DNA from 2 places in the Neobacillus sp. NRS-1170 genome. Region 1 is predicted to be linked to the other one. Evidence: riboswitches for the same ligand, from Rfam matches in the RefSeq annotation. Region 1 holds a riboswitch; the other holds the start of a gene.
The links. Region 1 has a riboswitch for ZMP and ZTP ahead of ACIFOT_RS19070 (phosphoglycerate dehydrogenase). Riboswitches for the same ligand answer to the same signal wherever they lie in the genome.

Region 1 (6,729 bases):
TCTAAGGTTACGTTTGGGAACTTCGGCTTATCCTGCACCAGTTTATTGACCCGTGCCGTTTCTGCCGTAAATGCACTAAACCCATTGGTTCCGAAAAGAAATAGCGTTATGCCGAATAAAAGGACAATTGCACACGCGATTGTTGTACGCCAATCCTTGATCATCACGATCACTTCCCAAATCTATTTAATAATAGGCTCTGGTAAAGGGCATTGTTGACTTTTAACACTGTTGATTGGAGCGGAAGGCGCGAAGACTCCTGCGGGAGTACGGGGCAGGGGAGACCCCGCAGGCGCTAAAGCGCCGAGGAGGCTCCCCGGCACGCTCGCGGAAAGCGAAGCGCCTGGAGCGCAAATCAACAACAAAGTTTAACAGAGCCTAATAATAAAAAGGAGATAGCCCACCGATTCGAGCTATCTCTTTTTCAAAAAATGTCCAGCTACAGCGCCTCTGCGCTTCTGCTTTTCTTATTACCACGTTTTAAATGGCGGTGATCCTGGAGGTGCATTGACAATAAACTCAGTTATCGGAATAACATACGCCATTGCCACCACTAACAGCATCACGACAATCCATAATCCCCAGCGTTCAGTCCAATATGGAGTGGCAGATCCGTCTTCTTCTGCTTCCGCAATTGGGAATTCGGTTTCTCCCTTTGGTGCAAAGAACATCATGTTGATAACCGCATATACTTGAAGAATGACACCGATGACCAACAAGGTTCCGCCAATCGCCAGCATGAACAAATATGGATCCCAGCCTAATGCCGTCGCATTATCACCATAAGTTGTATAAGAAGTTCTGCGCGGTGATCCAAGTAAGCCAACTGTATGCATCGCCCCTGACATTAACACCATACCGACTGTCCAAATCCAAGTTTGAATAACGCCTAATCGATTGATTTGTGGTGTTAACACCCGTTTTGAAATATACGGAACTAACCAGTAACTAATTCCAAAGAAAGTCATCACAACGGACATACCTAGTGTTAAGTGGAAGTGTCCCACAATCCACATCGTATTGTGAACAACCTGGTCTAATTGGTTCGTTGTTTGTGCGATACCGCCTGCGCCAGCTGGAATGAAGGCCACCATCGCGATAAATGGTGCTAAGAAACGAACATCGCCCCACGGCATCTTTTTATACCAGCCGATAAATCCTTTACCGCCTTGTTTTCTTGCAGTCCGTTCAAATACTGCGAACATCGCCCATGCTGTCATTAATGACGGGAAGCCGATTGCCAGACTCATAAATACGTGCAAGAACTTAACAGATTCAGAAATACCTGGGTCAATGATCTGGTGGTGGAATCCACCGGTAATGTTCATGACAACTAATGCAATAATGACGACGCGGGTTAATGTATCACTCCAGCGTCTTCCGCCCATAATTTTTGGAACCACGACATACCATGCAGAAGTAGCGGTTAAATACCAAATATTAACGAGTGTGTGGCCAAATGCCCAGAATAGAGTACGGGCAAGCATTACATTGATGGTTTTAACCCATCCTAATGACCATGGAATGATCATAACGATTACTTCTACTGCTACAGGAAGCAGCGCGAACAATAACAGGATAAAAACGCCAGTTGCAAAATAAGCAAGAATCGGAACATGCTGTCCTTTATGGTTCTTTCTCCAATCTGCTACATTTATGAAGGCCCCGATACAGCAAGCCCATACACCTAACACAATGAATACTAAACCAAAGTAAAACATTGGTGATGCTGCCATCGGTGGATAGAACGTATACATAACTGAGGCATTGCCCATTAAAATGGGGATAACAGCTAAGACAAATCCGATGATTTTCAGTCCAAATCCAGTCCAAGCGATTTTTCGAACTTTAGGAAGCAGCCCGCCTAGTGTATGGGACATAGCTGCATAAAAGTAACCAATGGTGAAGAAAGCCGTTAAGACAACTACCAATAAAAGACCGTGTGCGGTTAAAACTTTATAATAATTAAGCCATGTCGGCAGTTCCAGCAGGCCTGCACGGTTTAAGCCTTGCAGCAGCCCTAACAGTCCGCCTAAAAATAATGCGGCAAATGCGACAAAAATATATGATTTTGTTAATCTGGCATCCTCATTGCTGATCCCCATTGCCTTATTGGCACTTTGTTTAAATGTGTTTAATTTTGCTGTTTGCACTTTGATTCCCCCCTTTATTTAACCGTAATCGTGGTACTCATCATCTGGTGGCCTGCACCGCAATATTCATTACATAACACTAAATATTTTCCTGGCTTATCAAATTTCTGTGTGATTTTTTGAATGTGGCCCGGCGTCACCATCGCATTTAAATTGGTTCCGGCGACTTCGAATCCGTGAACAACATCCTTTGTAGTTAAGGTAAAATGTACAGTTGAACCAGCTGGTACTTCAATATTGCCTGGATTAAAACTGAATACCTGCAGCGTCATCACCACGTTGTATTCCTTTTCGCCCACTTTGGTAATCCCCGGCTTATCGAATGGCGCTGTTTGATCGACTTTTTGCGGATCGATGAGTTCTTTATTACTTGGAGGTGCCATATCTAACGCAAATGCTTGGTAGCCCGTGATCAGCATAAAGATTACAATGATCCCAAAGCTTAAGGACAGCCATATCTTTTCATCCAAATGCATTTTCATCTCTTTTCCCCCCTAAACCCGATCCATATATAGCCCGAAGAGGACTAAATACGTAAATAGAATGACGGCAGCGACGACTCCTACGGAAATCCAGGTTCCTATATTTGTCTCTTTTTCCGCCGTTTTTTTCTGGTTAACTTTTGTTGCTCCCACCAAAATCAACCCCTTTAATTATTTCTTACCTACATCATAATTGGGAACGGTTTTCACTGAAGTGAACTGCGTCACACGAAAATAACAATTTTAAAAAAATAGGAGGCATTTTGCTTGACAGGAGGTCCTCAAACCGCGCCGTTATTATGGTTTCCAACGTGGCTATGTACTTAAATAGCAAAAATGACAAATCCGTGAACAAAAAAACTGCCTCCGATTGGGGCAGTTTTTAATTATGGTTAATGTGATTTTTGCCAATCTGTTGATTGGAGCGGAAGGCGCGAAGACTCCTGCGGGAGTACGGGGCAGGGGAGACCCCGCAGGCGCTTAAGCGCCGAGGAGGCTCCCCGAACCGCCCGCGGAAAGCGAAGCGCATGGAGCGCAAATCAACAGCCAAGTTTAACAGAACCTTTCATTAAAAAATAGGTAAAGTTACAATCACCGCTAACAGAAAAATAATCATGATATAATTCACGGAATAGAGAAAAACAAGACGAGCCCATTGCTGATCATTTTTTGTATAAAATCCTTTCATGCTCAAAGCTATCCAGCCAACGTTAAGCAGTGAAGCAACGACAACAAACGTCAACCCAATCGGCACTAAGAAAAATGGCAAAGGAAGTAATCAGGCAGCATAGACAAAAATTTGCCTCTTCGTAATCGCAAACCCGCGCACCACCGGAAGCATCGCGACCCCTGCGGCTTTATATTCGTAATATTTCCTCATGGCAATCGCATACGTATGCGGCATCTGCCAAATAAACAAAATCAAAAACAACATCATCGGGACAACATGAAAACCAGACTCTATCGCTGTCCAGCCAATTAAAGGAGAAACCGCACCCGAGACACTTCCGATAATCGTATTAAAGGTATATCTCCGTTTCGACCACATCGTATACAAAAATACATACGTGAACCAACCGACAAAAGCATAAATAGCTGCTTCAATCGTGGTAAAAAGCAACAACGTGAAACCCAAAATCGTAAAAGAAATTCCCATGGTTAAGACAACTTTTAAGGAAATATTCCCAGTTACCGTTGGCCGATGTTTCGTCCTGTCCATGACGGAATCGATATCAACATCGTACCAGTTATTAAGGACAAGGGCTCCGGCCATCACCAACGTACTTCCAATCATCGTTAGTAAAAAATCCCCCCAATAATTGGTTAAGGATGAATCCGTAAAATATAACGCTAACCAAAATCCGGAGAAAACAGGCAATACGTTGGCAATTAACACACTTGCTTTAAAAAGTGCTTTTAAATCTTTAATCAGACTGGTTGGTTTTCCAGCACACGATAATGATGTCCTCTGTATTTGATATGGCAATCCATCCCGGCTCATCGATTTCCCACCATCCTCCTAAATTTTTTGTAGTTTGATTCCATTAAACCATACATCCAAAAACTGATATATGATTTACATCACTCTGGTGTTGTTTTCCCCATATGAAAAGGCACCTAAATTTATAGGTGCCTTTCTAAGCTATATAACCCGAACGTTAACAATACCTTCAATCTGCTTAATTTTTTCTTCCAAGCTAGGAATGATATCGCCGTTTACTTTGTTATCAATATCGATGATGGTATAGGCATAATCCCCTCTGCTTCTGTTAACCATGTCAGCAATGTTCAATTGATAGCTTGAGATTGCTGAGGTAATCTGGCCAACCATATTAGGAACGTTATGATGGAAAGCTGCGACCCGGCGCTTTCCGGTATACGGCAGGGAAGCGTTTGGAAAGTTGACTGAGTTTTTGATGTTTCCTGTTTCAAGAAAGTCCTTCACCTGACGCGCCGCCATAATCGCACAGTTTTCCTCCGATTCTTGAGTAGAAGCACCCAGATGAGGAATAGGCACGGCATTTTTCATTTTTAGCACATTTTCATTCGGGAAATCGGTGATATACTTGCCAACCACGCCGCTTTCCAAGGCAGCTGCCATATCGGTTTCATTCACAAGCTCTCCGCGTGAGAAATTCAATATATGAACACCAGGCTTCAAAAGGCTAAAAGTAGCTTTATTAAACATTTCTCTTGTATCATCCGTTAACGGGACGTGAACCGTAATATAATCAGACTCAGCAAACAATTGCTCAATCGTCATCGCTCTTTGAACATTGCGGGACAAGTTCCATGCTGTATCAACAGAAATAAACGGGTCAAACCCAATCACATCCATATCTAAATCAAGCGCATCATTCGCAACAAGCGCTCCGATCGCACCCAGGCCAATGACCCCAAGCGTTTTTCCCTTAATTTCTTTTCCAACGAATTGCTTCTTACCTGCTTCGACAAGCTTTGGAATTTGCGCGCCCTCGCCTTCCAACGTCTTAGTCCAGGCAATTCCGGCAAAAAGGTTACGGGATGAAGCCATCAAAGAGGTCAGCACCATTTCTTTTACTGCGTTCGCATTCGCACCAGGGGTATTAAAGACAACGATTCCTTGGTCCGTACATTGAGTAACCGGAATATTATTGACACCCGCTCCTGCACGGGCAATGGCTTTGACCTTGTCACCGATTTCTAATGTATGCATGTTAAAGCTTCGAACCAAAATAGCATCTGGGTTTTCACAGTCATTGTCGATAGCAAATTGACCCTTTTGAAAAACCTTAAGCCCGCTTTCTGCAATATTATTAAGCGTTTTAATCGTTTTAACCTTTTCTAAAGTTGTTGTGTTCATCCTTATTCTCCCCTTTTCGCTTGTGGTGGTTTCCTAGAAAACAGAAAGAGGCAAGGGATAATATCCCTTACCTCTGCCCAGGCGAACGGCTGCGACACTATGTGCTCCCTCACGGTGATCCGTGTTTCGCCAGTTACACATAGCCTTTTTCATTTATTTTAATTTACCAAATTGTCACTCAACTTTCAACCCTAAAATTTTTTGTTCTTTTATCAATTGTTTCACTAAGGCCTTATTCCGCTTTTTAAAGAGTTCATTGTGGGAAGAAACCATCCCCGCTTTATGGGCGTCCGGCTGGATATAAAAGGAGAAAAATCCATGGGCTAGCAGGGAATCTTAGTTACCTACAGTGACCGGCAACCTCTTATTGGAACCGCAGCGGGCACTCTGCCCCCACTTACCACGTTATGTTATTTCTACCTTTTGCTGCTTTTCGACAACCGATTTACGCTTCGAGCCCAGCAAATTAACAACAATGACACCAGCAATCGCAATCGCACCGCCATTAATCGAAAGCAGAGTTGGCCATTCATTCAACCAGATTCCCGCAACCAATATAGCAACTACCGGTTCAATATATAACATGCTCGTAACGGCACCAGCCTTTCCTGCCCCAAGCGCAATTGCCCATGTGACGTAACCAATAGCTGTCGGAAAAATCCCAATATAAAGCGCAGATAGATTGGCCTCCATTGTCGCATGTTTGATATCGTCAAACAGACCCGGGAAAAAAATAAAAAATGGCAGCGTTCCTGCCCATGTAAAATAAGCTGTTAATTCCATCGAGGTATACCGTTTCAATAGTGGTTTTTGATAAGCAAACAACACCGACGTTGCTACAGCGGCCATAAGCACTAAATAGGAGCCCTTCGATATTTGAAGTGACGAACCTGCTGTTGCCATTGTAATCAGTCCGATCCCAATAAAGCCTAGAGCTAATCCAATCCAGCCAAACAAACCCATGCGCTCTTTTAAAATAAATACCGAAATAAGAGCGGTAAAAATGGGTGCAGACGACACCAACATACCTGCCGTCGCTGCTGATACGGTTTGTTCCCCGAACGTAACCCCAATATGATAAATGCTGATGCCGACCCAGCCAAGAACTAATAAGCGCAGCAAATCCTCTTTTTTCGGCAGCCTGAATTTTGTCCCCGGCCATAAAGCATAAATAGCGAAAAGGGCCGATGCAATAAGATAGCGGCTGAGGATTAAATGGCCGGATGAATAGCCCCCTTGCAATCCTACCCGA
Region 2 (6,729 bases), on a different contig from region 1:
AGAACTGGTACTATAATACATATTGTTTGTACGGAAAAATTTTTTTATTCAGAGGGGTGCCACCAGCATTTCAGAAATTTTGTACACTTAGTAAATTTTAGCCTAAATTAATTCGCATAACATCGATACATTAACCAAAAAAACTGACTCAAAAACTTTGAGACAGCTTCCCATTTTATCTTAAGTTAATTTTTAAATCGCCCACTTGAAGGCCGCAGTTTTGGCGGTCTTTGACTGGGGCAAAGTAGAGGACGTATTGGTCACGCGGTCCGTATGCTTCCGCCTTGCTGTGAAGAATACTGGCATATGGTACAAATCGCTGCCTTTCGCTTTGACTGTGCGAATGACACCGATGACATCCTGGACATCTCCATTCAGGCCTTTAAGCAGCTTATTCGAAAAATAAAATTGACCAAACTTGTTAAAAAGCCGATTGCTTACTTTTATGGAATCGTGAACAACAAATTCATGAAATACTATTCAGAAAAGATCGCTGCAACCGGCACGAAAAGGCATATATCCTATGGATTTATTGATGGCATAGACCCAGACTGGGATTGGCTGGAGACCACAGGGACGGTTCCCATGGCAGGTTGAGTCCAGGAGAACCGTCCCCAAGGAGCTTCCCTATTGATTGGCTTTTACCAATAGATATCATCCAATGTAGGAATTGGCCGGCTTTCTATTTCTTTTACTACCTGAGTGATATCTTCTGACCCGTTCACAATCACTTTTTTAATGACCGTTTTACGAAATCCGCTTTCCCATTTTTTGTCTTGTATAAATTGATAGGCTACCTTTGGAATTTCGCTTTTATTCCGTGCATAAAAATATCCACTAGAAGAAACACCTGAACCATCGATCGTTAAGTTAACATCCAGAAGGAACTCCATAATATCACCCCTTGCTCTATTATAGAACGCATGTTCGTTTTAACACAACAGGTACGGTTCTCATGGTTTCTGATGAGGTTAGTTAAAACCAGAAGAACCGTCCCCATGTCACGTGTCGAAAACCTACACTCTTCGTCTATTTTTGTCTCCTTTTATCTTGTTTTATCGAATCTATTCCATATTAGGTAAAGAATGCTATAATTCATCTCAATAAAGATTACTTTACTAAAAGTTTACTGAAATTTACGAGGTGATATCTGCAATGAGACTGGAGCACTTTGAAGAGGCAATTAATGAGAAAAAGGCCGAAATGATTCATTTAGGAATGACAAAAGGACTTCAAAATGAAGAAACGATCTATTGCAGCCAAGAACTAGACAAACTACTGAACGATTATAATAGGTTATTATTGGACGCTAAACATACTAAATCAATAAATCATTACGTTGACCTTCCCTCTATTCTTATTAAACAACTACATAGAATTTTATCGATTCAATACAGATATTTTTTTATTAATTGAAAACACCAACTTCCACTTGGTCTTCTTGACATTTTTCTTTTATATGTTATCTTTTTGTTATAAATGAAGCAGTCACAGTAACTGACGACATCCGTGGAAAAGACCACAAGGAAGCTGTGATTGGAATTGTCGGGTCGTCTGGGCAGAGATAAGGGGATTATCCTTTTTAGAGATAAGGATATTGTCCTTATCTCTTTTTTATTATCATTCCTGGAGGCGAAAATATGGAGAAAATCATTTTGGATGGAAATGTTGTAGCTCAAAATATAAAGGATCAATTAAAAGGACGAATTGAATCATTAAAAAACAATGGAATCACACCATGCCTTGCCACGATTTTAGTTGGTAATAATCCTTCCTCAGAAACATACGTAAGAATGAAGGGGAATGCTTGTAAAAAATTAGGTATAAATTCTATTCGTGTACATTTACCTGAAGAAACAACGACAAACGAATTATTAGAAACAATTAGAGAATTAAACGAAGATCCAACTGTACATGGTATCCTTTTACAACATCCAGTTCCACCGCAGATTGATGAACGAATGGCTTTCGAAGCAATCGATATTCGCAAAGATGTAGATGGTGTTACAAGTGCTGGGTACGGTCAGACTGCATTGGGATTTGGAAATTATCCATCATGTACTCCAGCAGCCATTATGGAAATTATAAAATATTACAAGATTTCACTCGAAGGTAAACATGCCGTTGTTGTTGGTAGAAGCCCAATCCTAGGTAAGCCTGTTTCTGCGTTGCTTCTTAACGAAAATGCTACGGTTACAACTTGTCATTCTAAAACGGCTAATTTACCTGATATTTTAAAACTAGCAGATATTGTGGTTGCTGCCGTTGGTAAGCCCCAATTTATTCAAGGAAGTTGGATAAAGGAGGGCTCCGTTGTCCTAGATGCGGGATATAACAAAGGAAATATTGGAGATATAGATTATGAGAGTTGTTATCAGGCTGCAGGTGCCATAACACCTGTGCCCGGTGGTGTAGGCCCTGTTACCATTGCCATGTTGCTGAAACACACTGTTGATTCTGCTGAGAAATATATGTTTTAAAGACAAATAGGAAGCTATTCTTGTAAGACTACGGTTCTCATGGTTCAAAAAACCGTGAGAACCGTCCCCTTGGTATTCTTTGTTTTTTTACACAAAAAAAATTGCCCTCAAGACTGTTCGAAACAATCATTGAGGGCGTCCAGTAATATTTATAAAAGGGGGTCTTGAAAAAGCTTGTCCTAAGGATAGCTCATTATTCTTAATAAAGTCTTAACATACTGCAGTAGTGGAAAGTTTTCTTTATTAAATGATTCCCGTGTCCTCGTTAAATCTATGGCTTTGTTTCAATCAAGGAAATTAGCCATAATCTAGTCAATAAATTTTTTTGTAGAAAAAACGATAGGGATCTGTCAGATAAATCGACAATATTCCCCAGGGAATGATTAGATTCGTTCCAACCTACTTGATTCTACTATTTATCTTCTTTTCCTACACAAACGTTTGATTAAAGAATACTTAAAGCCTATCTCCTATGGGCTTCTTCCATGTAATACGGTGAAAAGGTTGTCGATTTCTCCATTAAAAAGAAGCCCATTTCCTACTATCACATTTCTTTGCTGAGGGTGTATCGCTGCCCGATATACGTTCCCTTCATTGTTCTACCCTATTCTTTATAGTTTGCATAATCCGAAATTCCATCTGCTACATTCGTAAGTAATTTCGTTAGGTAGACGGTGTCTGATAGATTTTTTTCTTCAGTTGGGTTAGTCATAAAGCCTATTTCCACAAGAGTACATGGAACCTTAGACCAGTTAAAGCCCGTCATATCTCCCCTATAAGAAATCCCATTTACTTTTACGGCTGCATTTTTACTGGTTTCATCTATAATAAATTGGGATGCTTTTAAACTATCCTCGAAAATAGCTTTCGTATATGGACTGCTTTTCGCCGGCGTGAGAACCGAAAAACCTCTGACATTTCTATCTGTGGATCCATCAGCATGGACACGAATAAATAAATCTGCGTGATTTTCATTGGCAATTTCCGCTCTATCCCGATTACTTAAATTAACATTGTGACTTGTCCTTGTATAAATTACCTTTCCCCCCCTAGATTCCAGCAACTCACCTAAAATGAGGGATGCCTCCAAAGTTAATTTGTATTCCGGCTTTCCTGTTGTGACCCCTGAAGTTCCGCCCGTAACCTTAATTTTTGTTTCCGTTCCTCCTGGACCGATAGGCTCCTTCTCCAAGTTAGCCCGCTCCTGATGACCCGGATCAATTACTACTAAAAATCCGCTTGGCACCGCCTTCTCCTCCTCAGCAGCGGCTGTTCCCTTGGGGTCAGACACAACTTTAGATTTCTCGAGTTCTACCTCACCAATTTTTGGGGAAGGGTTCTTTTCTTTGTCCAATGATACAGCAGAAACCTTCTTTTCCTCCCCTTTTTTACCTGTTTTTGTACCTTCCTTTTGCTGCCCTACAATTTCCTTATTTCCATTTTCCTTAGCTCCAGCATGATAAAAATATAGGTATAAAGGGATTAGAGCAAACAGAATAAATACTGCGACTCCCATTTTAGCTGTTTTAGATTTCACTTAACGTACCTCTCTTGACCATTATTCATAATTAAACTCTCTGCCAAACAATTGACAGAGAGCCTTTCATACAATCTACAACATATTCAATTATAAACCCAATCCAACAATAAATCCTATTATACTTCCCATAAAAGACCAACAATATATTGCTATTTTGGAATGGGAATTTCTAACGTATCCACTTTTGAACCATCTTTCGCTGAAAATACAAATAATTCCAATTCAATATCATTCGTAGTTACTAACTTTTTTGCAAAGGTAATTTCAAATTCTCCCCAGGCTGGTGCACCATCTGTTTGGTATTTATTTTCGAGCAGCACTTTTTCCCCATCATAAAGAGCATAATGAAACACGCCTTCAAATACTTGAGCCTTCCCTGTTACAATGATTTTATCTCCTGATTCAGCTACGACCACATCTTTAAACGCTTTGTTTGCATAAACTTTGTCCTCTGGTGCATGTGATTTCGGGTCATTATGATTTGGTTTTTCATCCTGATGTTGATTACACGCAGCTAACCCAATAATGGATGTTAATATAGCAAACAGATACGCGATTTTTTTCACTATTTGCCCCCCTTGATTAAATTTTATTCACTTTATCATAGGCGTATATCTCTATTTTCTTCATCACAACAAACTTGCCCCTTTTACTCACCACAAAAAAACACACGCTATTTTCCTATTTGAAATGCCGTGTGTTTCACAGTGTGATATTAATGATTACACCTCTTCAATAAACCCGTCAGTGAATACCAAGCTTCTTGTTATTTTTCCTCCATATCCAATTGCAGGTTACTATAATAAATAAATAATTCTTTCAAGATAAATTCAGCGGAATATCGTTTCGGATCTTGTAAGTGTAAATCAAATAGTTTCTTGGTAACGGTTCCTAATGATAATCGTTTCAATTCCTTTTCGCTCAGTGGATAGGATTGATAATTTGTCATTGGTCGTTTCCCCCTAATTGTTATATTCCCCCCCAAGGTCCAAGACTCATTAGTTATTTTCTATTTGTTCACCGCACAAAGGAAACGCTTACATATTTATATTTGAATAGAACGGAGTAAAATAAAGTTTCATATAAGATGGCGGATAAATGATTTCCTTTCGCTTCATGCAAAATCAATAACCTTATAATTTTTATGCGATATAACTGTTCTATTTCCTCCAAACTCCAATTCCGTCTTATTTTCGGTTATATTTACAATGACTGAATTTTCATGGACCTTCTCAACGACCCCTTGGATTCCATTCTTAAAAAGGATATGATCCCCTATTTCTGCGATCTTCTTTGCCTTGAATTTCATTTGATTCCCTCCAATCTAGAAATTACATAAAGCCTTTTACTTTATCATTCTTAATTTCAAAGCCTGTTGTTGGTTGATTTTTTTATGACCTTCGTAATGGAGAATCCCTTTAAATATTTGTAGATGAACCTAATCACCTCATGATTTGTAATCATCTTGACTACCTTTAAGAAATAGCCACTTTTTATCATTCGTAATGGCTTAATGAGAGCTTTATAGAAAAATACCACTAAATCCTTTTTGAGGCCCCTGCTTAAACCTTTTAGAATACCTTGTGAACTTTTTCCTTTATTTGATTCATGTATATTTGATTGTAGTTTTTTCATAAAAGAAGGGAAAATGTCCTTCATTCTTTTCTTCATTTTCAGTTGCTTCCCATTGTTCAATCCGTTTAAATATTGACTCAAAATATAAGGACCTGTTTCTTCCAGTATGATCAATAGGATGAAAATTAGAGAAATAACAATTATCCAAATCGACATTTAAACATCTCCTTTTATGGATACTGAAAGCAATGTGAATGAGGTCAAAAACAAAAAAACATAAATATATATTTTAATTGCTCTCATTAAACTAGGTTCTATAATTATAGTAAGAAAATTATGATATTAGAATATGTAAAATGTAGTGTTTATTATGAAAAATGAAAAATTTAGGGAGGAAATACCTAGAAATGCCACAGGGACGGTTCTCATGGTTTTAGATGGGAAGGCCAATTTGTCAAACAACGCACAAAAACCAGAGGAACCGTTCCCCTGGTCTCGGAAAGTCAATTCTTCCAACAACGAATAAAAAACCGTTACCTTTTTGCAGTAAAAGGTGATTCGATGACCGAAAGCAAAATTTCTATAAAATGAATGCACCGTATACGAGTGAAGCAAATACGACTAATCCGGGGTGTACCTTCATTTTTTCCATTAATAAATAACTGCCTATTCCTAAAAGTAGAATGTGTCCGATCCCTATTTGAAAGTAAGAATCATAGAATGATTCAAATGCCATCACTCCAAGAAGTACGGCAATGGTCGGTTTGACGTAAAGCGTCATGCGTTTGACTTGTGGAGACTTCCTAAACTTATAGAGAAGCCCCATTAGCGTAAGCATCAAAATAAGAGACGGAGCGACTGTTGCCAAGACTGCCAGCCCCGAACCAATGTAGCCTCCTACTTGATATCCGATGTAGCCTCCCATCTTGGTGGCAATCGGGCCGGGCAGGGCATTCCCCATCGCTAATGCTTCATTAAACTCTTGTGCAGTGACCCAATGATAGTGGTCTACTACTTCTTTTTGAATAAGAGGGATGGTGGCTGGGCCTCCGCCATACCCTAAAATATTCGTAAGGAAAAAGGCCCAAAAAATATGCAAATAAATCATTATATGGACAATCCCTTCTGCTTGGC

Region 2: linked by a shared signal. The riboswitch ahead of ACIFOT_RS20700 (bifunctional 5,10-methylenetetrahydrofolate dehydrogenase/5,10-methenyltetrahydrofolate cyclohydrolase) and the one ahead of ACIFOT_RS19070 (phosphoglycerate dehydrogenase) in region 1 are both predicted to bind ZMP and ZTP.

What each region holds. Positions count from the first base shown of each region.
Region 1 is NZ_JBITPF010000041.1:51,428-58,156, reverse strand. Features, by position in the region: gene ACIFOT_RS19095 (SCO family protein) at 1-164, opposite strand, end outside; gene ACIFOT_RS19090 (cbb3-type cytochrome c oxidase subunit I) at 471-2,105, opposite strand; gene ACIFOT_RS19085 (cytochrome c oxidase subunit II) at 2,168-2,635, opposite strand; gene ACIFOT_RS19080 (hypothetical protein) at 2,648-2,788, opposite strand; gene cyoE (heme o synthase) at 3,414-4,136, opposite strand; gene ACIFOT_RS19070 (phosphoglycerate dehydrogenase) at 4,278-5,477, opposite strand; ZMP/ZTP riboswitch at 5,546-5,624, opposite strand; gene ACIFOT_RS19065 (DMT family transporter) at 5,883-6,729, opposite strand, start outside.
Region 2 is NZ_JBITPF010000049.1:14,540-21,268, forward strand. Features, by position in the region: gene ACIFOT_RS20685 (hypothetical protein) at 307-597, shown strand; gene ACIFOT_RS20690 (hypothetical protein) at 642-893, opposite strand; gene ACIFOT_RS20695 (Spo0E family sporulation regulatory protein-aspartic acid phosphatase) at 1,156-1,416, shown strand; ZMP/ZTP riboswitch at 1,484-1,567, shown strand; gene ACIFOT_RS20700 (bifunctional 5,10-methylenetetrahydrofolate dehydrogenase/5,10-methenyltetrahydrofolate cyclohydrolase) at 1,641-2,480, shown strand; gene ACIFOT_RS20705 (N-acetylmuramoyl-L-alanine amidase family protein) at 3,085-4,017, opposite strand; gene ACIFOT_RS20710 (Gmad2 immunoglobulin-like domain-containing protein) at 4,170-4,586, opposite strand; gene ACIFOT_RS20715 (hypothetical protein) at 4,787-4,969, opposite strand; gene ACIFOT_RS20720 (DUF2187 family protein) at 5,135-5,329, opposite strand; gene ACIFOT_RS20725 (hypothetical protein) at 5,386-5,811, opposite strand; gene ACIFOT_RS20730 (chromate transporter) at 6,176-6,703, opposite strand; gene ACIFOT_RS20735 (chromate transporter) at 6,703-6,729, opposite strand, start outside.